Regions from separate parts of the Agromyces cucurbitae genome, predicted to be linked through region 1. Evidence: predicted binding sites of a transcription regulator. Region 1 holds the regulator's gene; each other region holds the start of a gene.
The links. The regulator LexA, encoded in region 1, represses DNA repair genes until DNA is damaged. The targets are predictions, from matches to a motif close to TCGAACANNTGTTCGA.
Positions count from the first base shown of each region.

Region 1 (4,571 bases):
CGTCGATCGTCGCGGGATCACCCGCGAGGTAGCCGACTCGGGCGCCGGCGAACGCGAACGCCTTGCTCATCGTGCGCGAGACGACGAGGCGCGGCCGCCCGTCGAGCAGGGTGAGTGCGCTCGGCGTGCCCGGATCGGCGAACTCGAAGTAGGCCTCGTCGACCACGACGATGCCGCGTGCGGCGTCGGCGACCGCGCGGACCGTGTCGAGCGAGAGCGGCGTACCCGTGGGGTTGTTCGGGGCGCACAGGAAGACGAGATCGGGGTCGTGCTCGCGCACGGCCGCCACGGCGGTCTCGGGACTCAGCTCGAAGTCGTCGTCCCGCTCCGCGGAGATCCAGCGGGTGCCCGTGCCCGAGGCGAGCAGCGAGTACATCGAATACGTCGGCGAGAACCCGAGCACCGAGCGGCCCGGTCCGCCGAAGGCCTGCAGCACCTGCTGCAGCACCTCGTTGGAGCCGTTGGCGGCCCAGATCTGGTCGGGCGAGAGCGCGTGGCCGAGATACCGCGCCAAGGCCTCGCGGAGTTCGGTGAACTCGCGATCGGGATAGCGGTTCAGTCGCAGGATCGCGGCGGCGACGCGGGCGACGATGTCGTGCGCGACGTCTTCGGGGATGGCATGCGTGTTCTCGTTGACGTTGAGGGCGACCGGCACGGCCTTCTGGGGGGCGCCGTACGGAGAGCGACCGCGAAGGTCGTCGCGGATGGGAAGGTCGTCGAGACTCGTCACCGATCCAGCCTAGCCACGCCGATCACGGCGACGACGACGTGCGACACCGTGTGACGGGCGGCGGCACCGCGAGCCGCGCATCGGCGGGCGCTGCATGCCGCACGGGCGTTCTCGCGCTGCGGACGCCCGTCGCGAAGCGGCCGCGTCACTCGGCCGCCGGCACCGCCAGGCGCTGGCCGGGCTCGATCGTCGCACCGTCGAGCTGGTTGAGCCGCACGATCTCGGCGATCGTGTCGCGCGGATCGGCGGACGGCGCGATCGACTCGGCGATCTGCCACAGGGAGGCGCCGGCGTCGACGGTCACGTACTGCAGCGACCCTCCGCCGGAGAGGTCGGCGGCCGCGCCGCCGGCGTTCAACGCCGACGCGAACACCCAGACGGCGATCGGAAGCGCGGCGAGCGTCGTGAAGACGACTCGCCCGCGACGCGTCAGCCGGAGGCGCGTGCGCGCCTCGGCCGGGAAGTCGCTCGTCATGATCGCTGCGCTCATGTCACCCCTCCTGCGTGGACTGCATCCGGCCCTCGGCCGGGAGGGCCGGATGCGAATCTCTGTTCCGAATATATCTTCGAACATCTTCGACTGCAAGCACCGGCCCGCGGATTTCTCCGCATCCGATCTCGCGACACACTCGAACGGATGTTTGCCGCGCCCGCCTGCGGCGGATACAGTTTCGAATGTCTGGCAAGAGTCCAGCAGACACCACCGACATCCGGTCGCAGCGGGCGATCGCAACGAGGGGCGGAGAGCGTGAAGAGCGACAACGACGTGCGCGAGACCGGCAGGGCACGCCGCCGCAAGAGCCTGAGCGCGAAGCAGATCTCGATCCTCGAGGTCGTGCAGCGTTCGGTCGCCACACGCGGCTACCCGCCGAGCATGCGCGAGATCGGCGACGCCGTCGGACTGTCGTCGCTGTCGAGCGTCACGCACCAGCTGAACCAGCTCGAGCTCGCCGGGTACCTGCGGCGCGACCCGAACCGGCCCAGGGCGCTCGAGGTGCTCATCGAGCTGCCGGGCCTCGACGAGCGCGCGCCGTCGGCGGGCGAGCCGGCACCCGTCGCCGACGCCGCCATGGTGCCGCTCGTCGGCCGCATCGCGGCCGGTGTGCCCATCACCGCGGAGCAGCAGATCGACGAGGTGTTCCCCCTCCCCCGGCAGCTCGTCGGCAAGGGCGAGCTGTTCATCCTGAAGGTCGTCGGCGACTCGATGGTCGACGCCGCGATCTGCGACGGCGACTGGGTGGTCGTGCGCTCGCAGCGCACGGCCGAGAACGGCGAGATCGTCGCGGCGATGCTCGACGGCGAGGCGACCGTCAAGGTCTTCCGCCAGCGCGACGGCCACACCTGGCTGCTGCCGCGCAACACCGCGTTCGAGCCGATCCTCGGCGACCACGCCGAGGTGCTCGGCAAGGTCGTCGCCGTGCTGCGAACGGTCTGATCCGCACCGAGCCGCTCGGGGACGCCCCCGGTCGAGCCGACGGTCGTCAGACGGACGCGGCCGCCTCCGCGGACTGGCCGACCGATCGCAACCACTCGCCGATCGCGTGCATGAAGCCCGCATGGTCGTCGCGGAAGACCGTGTGCCCCGTGCCCGGCACCGTGGCGACCGTCATTCCCCTGCGGCGCAGGTCGGCCGCGACCCGGTCGGTGATGAGCAGGCTCCGCTCGGCGAGCAGCACGAGGCTGGGGGCGACGAGTCGCGCGGGCGGCACGAGCGGCCGGGTGTCGGCGAAGCCGAGGATCGTGCGCTTGTCCCAGTCGCGCAGCGTCGCGAGCTCGATGTCGACGTCGGTCGCGCTCCACTTCGGGTTCATCCGCACCAGCGCACCGCGGCGGGGCCTCGGCGCGATCGCGAAGAACAGCTTGTAGGCGAGGCCCATCGGCCCCTTCGGGAACGCGAACGCGGGGTCGACGTAGATCGCCGTGCGCGGCGCGAGCCGGTCGGCGACGAGGCTCGCGACGAGGCCGCCGAGCGAGTGGCCGAGCACCACGTCGGGCGGGCCGTCGAGCATGGGTGCGACCGTCTCGACGACGTCGTCGGCCCACGCCGCCGGGGAGTAGCGCCGCGCCCGCGGGCTGCGTCCGTGGCCGGCGAGGTCGACGGCCAGCACCCGGAACCCCTGCGCCTCGAGTTCGCCGGTGACGCGATGCCACGCCCGGGAGTCCGACATGATGCCGTGGATGAGGATGGCCGTCCGGGCGCCGGCGCCCGTCTCGTGAACCGCGAGTCGCATGCGACGACCGTACGCGGCGCGCCTGAGCATCGACCCGGCGAACCATGCGAACCCGCCGTGCATCGCCCGGTCGTCGGCCTCGAACCATCCCCCGGCCCGGCCGCCGGGGGCACGGGCGGACGCCGGCTCGCGGCATCCGCCCGCAACCCGCCTAGCTCGCGACCGCGACCGCCGCGCGGTCGGCCTCGAGCCGGGCCCGCACGGCGCGAGTGGCCGCGACGAGGTTCGCGAGCGAGGCGACCGTCTCGTCGTAGCCGCGCGTCTTCAGCCCGCAGTCGGGATTCACCCACAGCCGCCCCGCCGGGATGCTCGCTGCCGCACGCTCGAGCAGCTCCTGGAGTTCGCCCGCCGACGGCACCCGCGGCGAGTGGATGTCGTAGACGCCCGGCCCGATGCCGTGGTCGAAGCCGTTCGCGGCCAGGTCGTCGACGACCTCCATGCGACTGCGGGCCGCCTCGATCGAGGTGACGTCGGCATCAAGTCCCCTGATCGCGTCGATGACGACGCCGAACTCCGAGTAGCAGAGGTGCGTGTGCACCTGCGTCTCGGGCGCCGCGGCGGCGGTCGCGAGCGTGAACGACCCGACCGACCAGTCGAGGTACGCCGGCTGGTCGGCGCGCTTGAGCGGCAGCAGTTCGCGCAGCGCCGGCTCGTCGACCTGGATGATGCGGATGCCGGCCCGCTCGAGGTCGGCGATCTCGTCGCGCAGGGCGAGCGCGACCTGGCGCGCGGTCTCGCCGAGCGGCTGGTCGTCGCGCACGAACGACCACGCGAGGATCGTCACCGGGCCGGTCAGCATGCCCTTCACGGGCCGATCGCTCAGCGACTGCGCGAACGCCGACCATTCGACCGTCATCGGTGCCGGGCGCGACACGTCGCCCCAGAGGATCGACGGGCGCGTGCAGCGCGACCCGTACGACTGCACCCAACCGTGCTCGGTCACGGCGAAGCCGTCGAGGAGCTCGGCGAAGTACTGCACCATGTCGTTGCGCTCGGGCTCGCCGTGCACGAGGACGTCGAGGCCGAGCTCCTCCTGCAGGCGCACCACCCGCTCGATCTCGTCGCGCATGAGTGCGGCGTAGGCGTCGACCTCGAGCTCGCCGCGAGCGAGGCGGGCTCGTGCGGTGCGGAGGTCGCCCGTCTGCGGGAACGATCCGATCGTCGTCGTCGGGAGCTCGGGCAGGCCCAGGTCGGCCTGCGCCTCGACGCGCTCGGCCTCAGCCCCGCGCGTGAAGTCGTCGTCGGTGAGGGCGGCGAGGCGCTCGCGCACCGCGGGCACGCGCACGCCGGGCGCCCCTGTGCGGTCGGCGAGGGCAGCGGATGCCTCGGCCAGGGGTCCGGCGACGGCGTCGCGCCCGTTCGCGAGACCCTCGGCGAGCGTCGCGACCTGGCCGACCTTCTGGTCGGCGAAGGCGAGCCAGCCGACGAGCCGCGCGTCGAGCCGCGACTCGTCGGCGACGTCGTGCGGCACGTGCAGCAGCGAGGTCGAGGTCGACACGGACACGTCGGCCGCGAGACCGCGCAGGGCCTCGGCGCGGTCGAGCGCGTCGGCGAGGTCGCCCCGCCAGATGTTGTGGCCGTCGACGACCCCGGCGACGAGCGCCTTCGTG
Region 1 covers NZ_JBYRES010000004.1:31,341-35,911, forward strand. The annotation lists gene AC3RJ6_RS14720 (histidinol-phosphate transaminase) at 1-730, opposite strand, end outside; gene AC3RJ6_RS14725 (LysM peptidoglycan-binding domain-containing protein) at 876-1,220, opposite strand; gene lexA (transcriptional repressor LexA) at 1,479-2,165, shown strand; gene AC3RJ6_RS14735 (alpha/beta fold hydrolase) at 2,212-2,961, opposite strand; gene metE (5-methyltetrahydropteroyltriglutamate--homocysteine S-methyltransferase) at 3,113-4,571, opposite strand, start outside.

Region 2 (4,571 bases), on a different contig from region 1:
GGTGCCGGTGAGCAGTTCGAGCAACGCGGTCTCCGCCCCTTCTGTTCCAGTCGGTTCGAGTCGAGTGTCGCACGGTTAGAGTGGGTGTCGTGTATCTGATCGGGCTCACAGGCGGGATCGCCTCCGGAAAGTCGACCGTCGCGCGCAGGCTGTACGAGCACGGCGCCGTGCACATCGATGCCGACGACCTCGCGCGCCGCGTGGTCGAGCCGGGTACGCCGGGGCTCGCCGCGGTCGTCGCCGAGTTCGGCGAGGGTGTGCTGCGGCCCGACGGCACGCTCGATCGGGCGAAGCTCGGCGAGATCGTGTTCAACGACGACGCGGCGAGGACGCGGCTGAACGGCATCGTGCACCCCGCCGTGCGCGAGCTCTCGTCGCGGCTCATCGCGCGGGCGGAGGCCGACGACCCCGATGCGGTCGTCGTCTACGACGTGCCGCTCCTCGTCGAGGCGTCCGTCGACCACCCGTTCGACCTCGTCGTCGTGACGAACGCCCCGCGCCGTACACAGGTGAAGCGTCTCGTGGAGGAGCGGGGCCTCGACCTCATGCAGGCCGAGGCGCGCGTCGACGCCCAGGTCGACAACACGCGGCGGCTCGCGATCGCCGACGTGATCATCGACACCGACGGCTCGCTCGCGCACACGATGAGCCAGACGGACGCGCTCTGGGCGCGTGTCGCCGCCGAGCGCGCCGGCCGCGATGTCGGAGGCCGCTCCTAGACTTGGAGCATGCAGGCCACGCGCTCAGTCCGCCCCTTCGAGGTCGTCAGCGAGTACCAGCCGAGCGGTGACCAACCGCAGGCGATCGCCGAGCTCGCCGGGCGCATCAACGCGGGCGAGACCGACGTCGTGCTGCTCGGCGCGACCGGCACGGGCAAGTCGGCGACGACGGCCTGGCTCATCGAACAGGTGCAGCGTCCGACGCTCGTGCTCGCGCACAACAAGACGCTCGCCGCCCAGCTCGCGACCGAGTTCCGCGAGCTGCTGCCGAACAACGCCGTCGAGTACTTCGTCTCGTACTACGACTACTACCAGCCCGAGGCCTACGTTCCGCAGACCGACACCTTCATCGAGAAGGACTCGTCGATCAACGCCGAGGTCGAGCGGCTCCGTCACTCGACGACGAACTCGCTGCTGAGCCGTCGCGACGTCGTCGTCGTATCGACGGTGTCGTGCATCTACGGCCTCGGTACACCCGAAGAGTACCTCGGTGCGATGATGCCGCTGCAGGTGGGCCAGCGGGTCGATCGCGACTGGCTCATCCGCAAGTTCGTGTCGATGCAGTACCAGCGCAACGACGTCGACTTCTCCCGCGGCAACTTCCGGGTGCGCGGCGACACGATCGAGATCATCCCGATCTACGAAGAGCTCGCGATCCGCATCGAGATGTTCGGCGACGAGATCGAGGCGCTCTACAGCCTGCATCCCCTCACCGGCCAGGTGGTCGCCAAGCTCGACGCGGTGCCCGTCTTCCCCGGCTCGCACTACGTCGCCTCGACCGACGTCATGCAGCGGGCGATCGGCACCATTCGCGACGAGCTCGACGAACGGCTCGCCGAGCTCGAGCGGGAGGGCAAGCTGCTCGAGGCCCAGCGACTGCGCATGCGCACGACGTTCGACCTCGAGATGATGGAGCAGATCGGGTTCTGCTCGGGCATCGAGAACTACTCCCGGCACATCGACGGCCGGGCGCCCGGTGAGGCGCCGCACTGCCTGCTCGACTACTTCGCCGACGACTACCTCGTCGTCATCGACGAGTCGCATGTCACCGTGCCGCAGATCGGCGCGATGTACGAGGGCGATTCCTCGCGCAAGCGCACCCTCGTCGAGCACGGGTTCCGGCTGCCGAGCGCACTCGACAACCGACCATTGAAGTGGGACGAGTTCAAGAACCGCGTCGGCCAGACCGTCTACCTCTCGGCGACCCCCGGGCGCTACGAGATGGGCATCGCCGACGGCGTCGTCGAGCAGATCATCCGCCCGACGGGGCTCGTCGACCCGCAGATCGTCGTCAAGCCCTCGAAGGGTCAGATCGACGACCTGCTCGAAGAGATCCGCACGCGCGCCGAGCGCGATGAGCGGGTGCTCGTGACCACGCTCACGAAGAAGATGGCCGAGGAGCTCACCGACTTCCTCACCGAGGCCGGGGTGCGCGTACGATACCTGCACTCCGACGTCGACACGCTGCGGCGCGTCGAGCTGCTCACCGAGCTGCGCGCGGGCGTCTACGACGTGCTCGTCGGCATCAACCTGCTGCGAGAGGGCCTCGACCTGCCCGAGGTGTCGCTCGTGTCGATCCTCGACGCCGACAAAGAGGGGTTCCTCCGGTCGTCGACCTCGCTCATCCAGACGATCGGGCGCGCGGCGCGCAACGTGTCGGGCGAGGTGCACATGTACGCCGACGTCCTCACCGACTCGATGAAGCAGGCGATCGACGAGACGACCCGTCGTCGCGACAAGCAGCTCGAGTACAACCGCGTCAACGGCATCGACCCGCAGCCGCTGCGCAAGCGCATCGCCGACATCACCGAGGTGCTCGCGCGCGAAGAGGCCGACACCGCGGCGCTCCTCGCGGGCCGCGAGGGCCGCAAGAAGTCGCCGGTTCCGAACCTCCGCACCGAGGGCATCGCTGCCGAGGGGGCGAACGACCTCGAAGAGCTCATCCGCGACCTCAACGACCAGATGCTCGAGGCCGCAGGCGAGCTCAAGTTCGAGCTCGCGGCTCGACTGCGCGACGAGGTGTCCGAGCTCAAGCGCGAGCTCCGGCAGATGGAGAAGGCGGGCCACCTGGGCTGACTCCGAGCGACCACGGGAGCCGGAAGGCCGGAGCCGGGGCACCCGGGATTCGAACATCTGTTCGCCCACAGCGGATCGTTCGGGGCGGCAGTGTCGGTGGCTCTCTCTAGACTCGAAGGGTGCCAGTTTCACGTCTCGATGCCCATTCGCGCCTGAGTGTCCGCGGTGCCCGCGTGCACAACCTGCACAACGTCGACGTCGAGATCCCGCGCGACGCGATGGTCGTGTTCACCGGGCTGTCGGGCTCGGGCAAGTCGTCGCTCGCGTTCGACACGATCTTCGCCGAGGGCCAGCGCCGGTACGTCGAGTCGCTGTCGGCCTACGCCCGCCAGTTCCTCGGCCAGGTCGACCGCCCCGACGTCGATTTCATCGAGGGCCTGAGCCCCGCCGTCTCGATCGACCAGAAGTCGACCAACCGCAACCCGAGATCGACGGTCGGCACGATCACCGAGATCTACGACTACATGCGACTCCTGTGGGCGCGCATCGGCGTGCCGCACTGCCCGGTCTGCGGCGAGAAGATCCAGCGCCAGACCGTGCAGCAGATCGCCGACCGGCTGATGGAGCTCGAGGCCGGCACCCGCTTCCAGGTGCTGAGTCCCGTCGTGTCGAAGAAGAAGGGCGAGTTCGTCGACCTCTTCCGCGAGCTGGCCGCGCAGGGCTACTCCCGTGCCGTCGTCGACGGCGAGGTCATCCGCCTCGACGAGCCGCCGAAGCTGAAGAAGCAGGTCAAGCACGACATCTCGGTCGTGATCGACCGCCTCGTGGCCGGGCCCGACGTGCTCGGTCGACTCACCGACTCGCTCGAGACCGCGCTCCGCCTCACCGACGGGCTCGTGCAGGTCAACTTCGTCGACGAAGCGGGCCCCGATGCCTGGCACACCTTCTCCGAGAAGCTGTCGTGCCCGAACCAGCACCCGATCCAGCTCACCGAGATCGAACCCCGCACCTTCTCGTTCAACGCCCCGTTCGGCGCGTGCCCCGAGTGCTCGGGCCTCGGCACGCGCATGTCGGTCGACGAGGAGCTGCTGCTCGGCGACCCCGCACTCTCGATCGCCGACGGCGTCATCCTGCCGTGGACCTCGCAGGGCAAGAGCCTCTACAACTACTACGAGAAGCTGCTCGACGGGCTCGCCCGCGACCTCGGCTTCTCGCTCGACACCCCGTGGGCCGAACTTCCCGACGAGGCGCAGCAGGCCGTCCTGCGTGGGCAGAACTTCGAGGTCAAGGTCCGCTGGCGCAACCGGTACGGCCGCGAGATGAGCTACACGTCCGGCTTCGAGGGCGTCGTGCCGTACATCGAGCGGCAGTACCTGCAGGCCGAGACCGATGTGCAGCGCGCGCGCTGGGCCGAGTACCTGCGCGAGGTGCCGTGTCCCGTGTGCGACGGCAAGCGTCTGAAGCCCGAGGTGCTCTCGGTGCTCATCCACGACCACAGCATCGCCGACGTCGGGCTCCTCAGCCTGACCGACGCCCGCGCCTTCATGGACCGGCTCGAGCTCACCGACCGGGAGCAGGCCATCGGTGCGCAGGTGCTGCGCGAGATCAAGCTCCGGCTCGACTTCCTCATCCGCGTCGGGCTCAGCTACCTCGACCTCGCACGTGCCGCCGGCACGCTGTCGGGCGGCGAGGCGCAGCGCATCCGGCTCGCGACGCAGATCGGCTCGGGCCTCACGGGCGTGCTCTACGTGCTCGACGAGCCGAGCATCGGCCTGCACCAGCGCGACAACCGCCGCCTCATCGACACGCTCGTGGCCCTGCGCGACCTCGGCAACA
Region 2 covers NZ_JBYRES010000003.1:322,948-327,518, forward strand. The annotation lists gene AC3RJ6_RS12750 (DUF4126 domain-containing protein) at 1-24, opposite strand, end outside; gene coaE (dephospho-CoA kinase) at 90-719, shown strand; gene uvrB (excinuclease ABC subunit UvrB) at 729-2,795, shown strand; gene uvrA (excinuclease ABC subunit UvrA) at 2,915-4,571, shown strand, end outside.
Region 2: uvrA (excinuclease ABC subunit UvrA) is a predicted target of LexA. The motif match lies at 2,845-2,860, and genes of this name have one in related genera.

Region 3 (4,571 bases), 530 kb from region 1:
GAAGTCGACCGCCGAGGTGCTCGGCCTCACGGCCTGAGCACCCCGCCCTTGCGTTCGGGAACGACCGTCTGCTACGGTCGTTCCCGCTATGAAGTGAGTACATCCCATCGTCCCGCGCCTGAGGCGCCGTAGACAACGGGTGTGCTCGTGAGGTTGACGAACCTCCACTGATCGCGACGGCGCTGTGCGCACCCATCTCGGCAATGCCCGGCGGGACTCCACTCTCCGCCTCCGAACGGTCGCCGCGACCGCGGCCGGCATGCGGGGCGACGCGCGAGCGTCGCCCGTCGCCGGTGCGCCGGGTGAACCGCCTGTCGCCGCCAGGGCGTCGACCGTTCGGAGGCCTCCCGCGAAGGGCGGTCTCCCATGCCGGTACAGCTTTCCACTTCCAACCATCTCCGGGCCGACGGACTCTCGGTCTCCTATCCCGATCGGCGCATCTTCACCGATCTCGGCTTCTCCGTGGCACCCGGCCAGCGGGTCGGCCTCATCGGCGAGAACGGGGCGGGCAAGTCGACGCTCCTCAGGCTGCTCGCCGGGGGTACGGATGCCTCGTCCGTCGGGCTTCCCGACGAGGCATCCGTCTCGGGCAGGCTGACGCGGCCGCGCCGCACGGGGCTCCTCGAACAGGAGGTCCCGTTCGCCCCCGACGAGCGCGTCGGGCTCGTGCTCGAGGCGGCCCTCGCCGAGGTCCGCGCGATCGAGCGCGAGCTCGACGACGCGGCCGCCGCGCTCGGCGCCGACGATGCCGATGCGGCATCGGCCCGGTACTCGGCGGCGCTCGACGCGGCCGAGCGGGCCGAGGTCTGGTCGGCCGAGTCGCGACGCGACGAGCTGCTCGAGGGGCTCGGCGTCGCCGGACTCTCGCTCGACCGGCGCATCGACGAGCTCTCGGGCGGGCAGCGCTCGCGGTTCGCCCTCGCGGCGCTGCTGCTGTCGGCTCCCGAGGGGCTGCTGCTCGACGAGCCCACGAACCACCTCGACGACGACGCGGCCGACTTCCTCGAGTCTCGGCTTCGCGCCTGGCGGGGGCCCGTGCTGTTCGCGAGCCACGACCGCGCCTTCCTCGACCGGGCCGCCACGGGCCTGATCGACCTCGACCCGGGCCGGCAGGGCGCGATCGCCGCGGCGCACGCGGCCGCCGAGGGCATCGGGCGAGACGGGGTGGGCCGTCGCAACGTCAACCGGGGCGACGTGCTGAGTGCGTCGGGCGGCACGGTGTTCGGCGGCGGGTTCAGCGAGTTCCTCGCGGTCAAGGCCGATGAGCGCACGCGCTGGCAGCACCAGTACGACGACGAGCAGGAGGAGCTGAAGCGTCTCCGCGCTGCCGTCGCCGAGACCGCGCGCAACGTCGCCTACGGGCGGGCCGCGACCGACAACGACAAGTACATCCGGCACTTCAAGGGCGAGAACGTCGCCCGTACGGTCTCCCGACGGGTGCGCAACGCCGAGCAGCGCCTCGAGGTGCTCGAGCGCGAGCAGCTGCCCAAGCCGCCGGCACCGCTCGCGTTCGCGGGCATCCCGACGGGGTCGCACGCACTCGAGGACGAGGCCGGCTCGCTCGTGCAGCTCGGCGACGTCGTCGTCGAGGGGCGCCTGCGCATCGATGAGCTGAACCTCGCGCCGCTCGCCCGGCTGCTCGTCACCGGTGCGAACGGCGCGGGCAAGTCGACCCTGCTCGGCGTGCTCGCGGGCGAGCTCGCGCCCGACCGCGGCACGCTGCGGCGGCGCAAGGGCCTCCGCGTGCAGCTGCTCGAGCAGGACGTGCGTTTCGCCGACCCCTCGGCGACCCCGCGCGCCCTGTACGAGCGGGTGCTCGGCGAGCGGCGGGCCGAACAGGTGCCGCTCGCGGGCCTGGGGCTCATCGCCCTGCGCGACCTCGATCGGCCGGTGGGGGCGCTCTCGGTCGGGCAGCAGCGACGCCTCGCGCTCGCGCTCGTGATCGCACGGCCGCCGCACGTGTTCCTGCTCGACGAGCCGACGAACCACCTCTCGCTCGCACTCGCGACCGACCTCGAGGACGCGCTCGGCGGCTACCCCGGGGCGGTCGTCATCGCGAGCCACGACCGCTGGCTGCGCCGGCGGTGGGCGGGGGAGCGGCTCGAGCTGCACGCGGGGGCCGCCGTGCCGACCTCGGTCACGGGCTGACCCGGTGGATGCCTCGGCGTCGCCCCGAGGCATCCACCCCGTCGTTCGAGGAATTCAGACATCAGGTTGCGCACGATTCGAATACATGTTCGAATGGATCGGTGAGGTGGAGCGGGCAGGAACTGGGTGTCGACCAGGTCGACGCGCTGCCCGGCCTCGCACGGCTCAACAACCTCGTGCGCTCGGTGCAGACGCCCGAGTTCGCGGGCATCACCTTCCACGAGATCCTCGCGAAGTCGGCGCTGAACCGGGTGCCGGGCCAGTCGATGATGCCGTTCGGGTGGACCATCAACCCCTATCGGGGGTGCAGTCACGCGTGCGTCTATTGCTTCGCCCGCCCGACCCACAGCTACCTCGACCTCGACGCGGGCGACGACTTCGATCGGCAGATCATCGTGAAGGTGAACGTCGCCGAGGTGCTGCGGCGCGAGCTCGCGCGTCCGTCGTGGCGGCACGAGTCGGTCGCGCTCGGAACGAACACCGATCCGTACCAGCGGGCCGAGGGTCGCTACGAGCTCATGCCGGGCATCATCGACGAGCTCACGACGAGCGGCACGCCGTTCAGCATCCTGACGAAGGGCACACTGCTGCGGCGCGACCTGCCCAAGATCGCGGCGGCCGCCGAACACGTGACCGTCGACGTCGCGATGTCGATCGCGGTCTACGACCACGAGCTGCAGCAGTCGATCGAGCCGGGCACGCCCTCGACGAAGGCGAGGCTCGCGACGGTCACCGCGGTGCGCGAGGCCGGTCTCGACTGCGCGGTCTTCCTCATGCCGATCCTGCCGTACCTCACCGACACCAGGGCGCATCTCGACGAGGCGCTCCGGCAAGCCAAGGCGGCGGGCGCCTCGAGCGTGTTGTACACGGCGCTGCACCTGCGCGGTGCCGTGAAGCCGTGGTTCATGCAGTGGCTCGAGCGCGAACACCCAGAACTCGTCTCGAAATACCGGTCGATGTACTACGGCAACAACGCCTATGCGCCGAAGGAGTACCGGCGGTGGCTCGGGCAGCGCATGCAGCCGCTCATCCGTGCGCACGGCCTCACCCGCGGCATGGAAGACCCGGTCACGGGCGGAGTCCGGTCATCCGCACTGCGCGGCGGCACACGTCCGTCGGCACCGCGGTCGGGCGCCGAACTCCCGCTCGAGATCGCGGCGCCGAGCGATCCCGCGATGCTGTTCTGAGCGACCGTCACCGTGCGCGAACACGATCGCGAACCTGCCCGGATGCGCGGAAGCGCGCAGAACTGGGATAATTCGCAGAGCCCGATCCAGATGGCGTGATCGGGCCGGCGTCGCGAGTTGTGGAGGTTCACGATGAGCCTGGGGTTGCCGGGGCACCTCGCACGCGACAGCCTGAGCCGCGCGCTCGCCTTCGCCGGCCACTGCGCCGCCTTCGCGTGCCTCGCCATCTCGATGTCGGTCGGCATCATCGTCGCGACCGTCGGCGATGCCCCCGGCGGCTGGGCGGGCGCCGCGTTCTCCGCGGTCATGGCACTCGCTCTGGCCGCCGTCGCGCGCTTCCCCACGGTCACGCTCACGGTGCTCGCGCTCGCTGTCGGCACCGGCGTCGTCATCGCGCTCACCGTGATCATCATGCGACCCGGCGGCTTCGAGTCGACGAACAACGCCCTGCTCGCCCTGCCCCGCATCGCGCTGCTGCTCGTCGGCGGCGCCGGCACCGGGTCGCTCATCGCGATCGTGTGGGCGACCCTCGGATACGCGCTCGGCGAGGCGGCGATGTTCCTCGGCGTCGCGATCGTCGGCGGCGTGTACCAGCCGAACACCGCCGCGGCCGCCGCCTTCGGCATCCTCCTCGTGGTGCGGGTCTTCGACGGCATCTCTCGACGTTCCGACGCGCGACAGGAGACCGGGCTGCACCGGGCGAGCCAGCAGACGCGCGAGCTCGCGATCCGCCACGACTACGAGTTGCGGGCGACCGCCCGACTGCACGACACGGCGCTCAGTCACCTCATCGCGATCGCCGCCGCCGGCTCGGGTGCCGTCGACGAGCGTCTCCGCGCCGGCATCAGGCAAGACCTCGGCCTCATCGTCGGTCGTGACTGGGCCATCGACCACGCCGGGCCGACGACGGGTACGAGAGCGGCCGCGCGGCCCACCGCGCCCGTGGCCGCGAGACCCGGCGGCGCGGGCACGACGGTCGCCGCGGCCGGGAACGGGTCGGCCGGCGGCATCCCCGACGGCGCCGACGACACGCTCGCGACCAGCACCGGCCGCGGCCGGCGTCGCGGTGCGGCCAGACGCTCGTCGACGCAGACCGCCCCCGCCTCGCACGCGCAGGAAGGCCCGGGCGCCGGTACGTCGACCGACGACGGCTCCGCGGGGCTCGTGCAGGCGTTCACCGCGGCCGAGCACGCCGGCCTCACCGTACGCGTCACGGGCGACGTCGGGGTGCTGCAC
Region 3 covers NZ_JBYRES010000004.1:562,592-567,162, reverse strand. The annotation lists gene AC3RJ6_RS17055 (malate:quinone oxidoreductase) at 1-37, shown strand, start outside; gene AC3RJ6_RS17050 (ABC-F family ATP-binding cassette domain-containing protein) at 367-2,148, shown strand; gene AC3RJ6_RS17045 (Rv2578c family radical SAM protein) at 2,250-3,335, shown strand; gene AC3RJ6_RS17040 (sensor histidine kinase) at 3,468-4,571, shown strand, end outside.
Region 3: AC3RJ6_RS17045 (Rv2578c family radical SAM protein) is a predicted target of LexA. The motif match lies at 2,226-2,241, and genes of this name have one in related genera.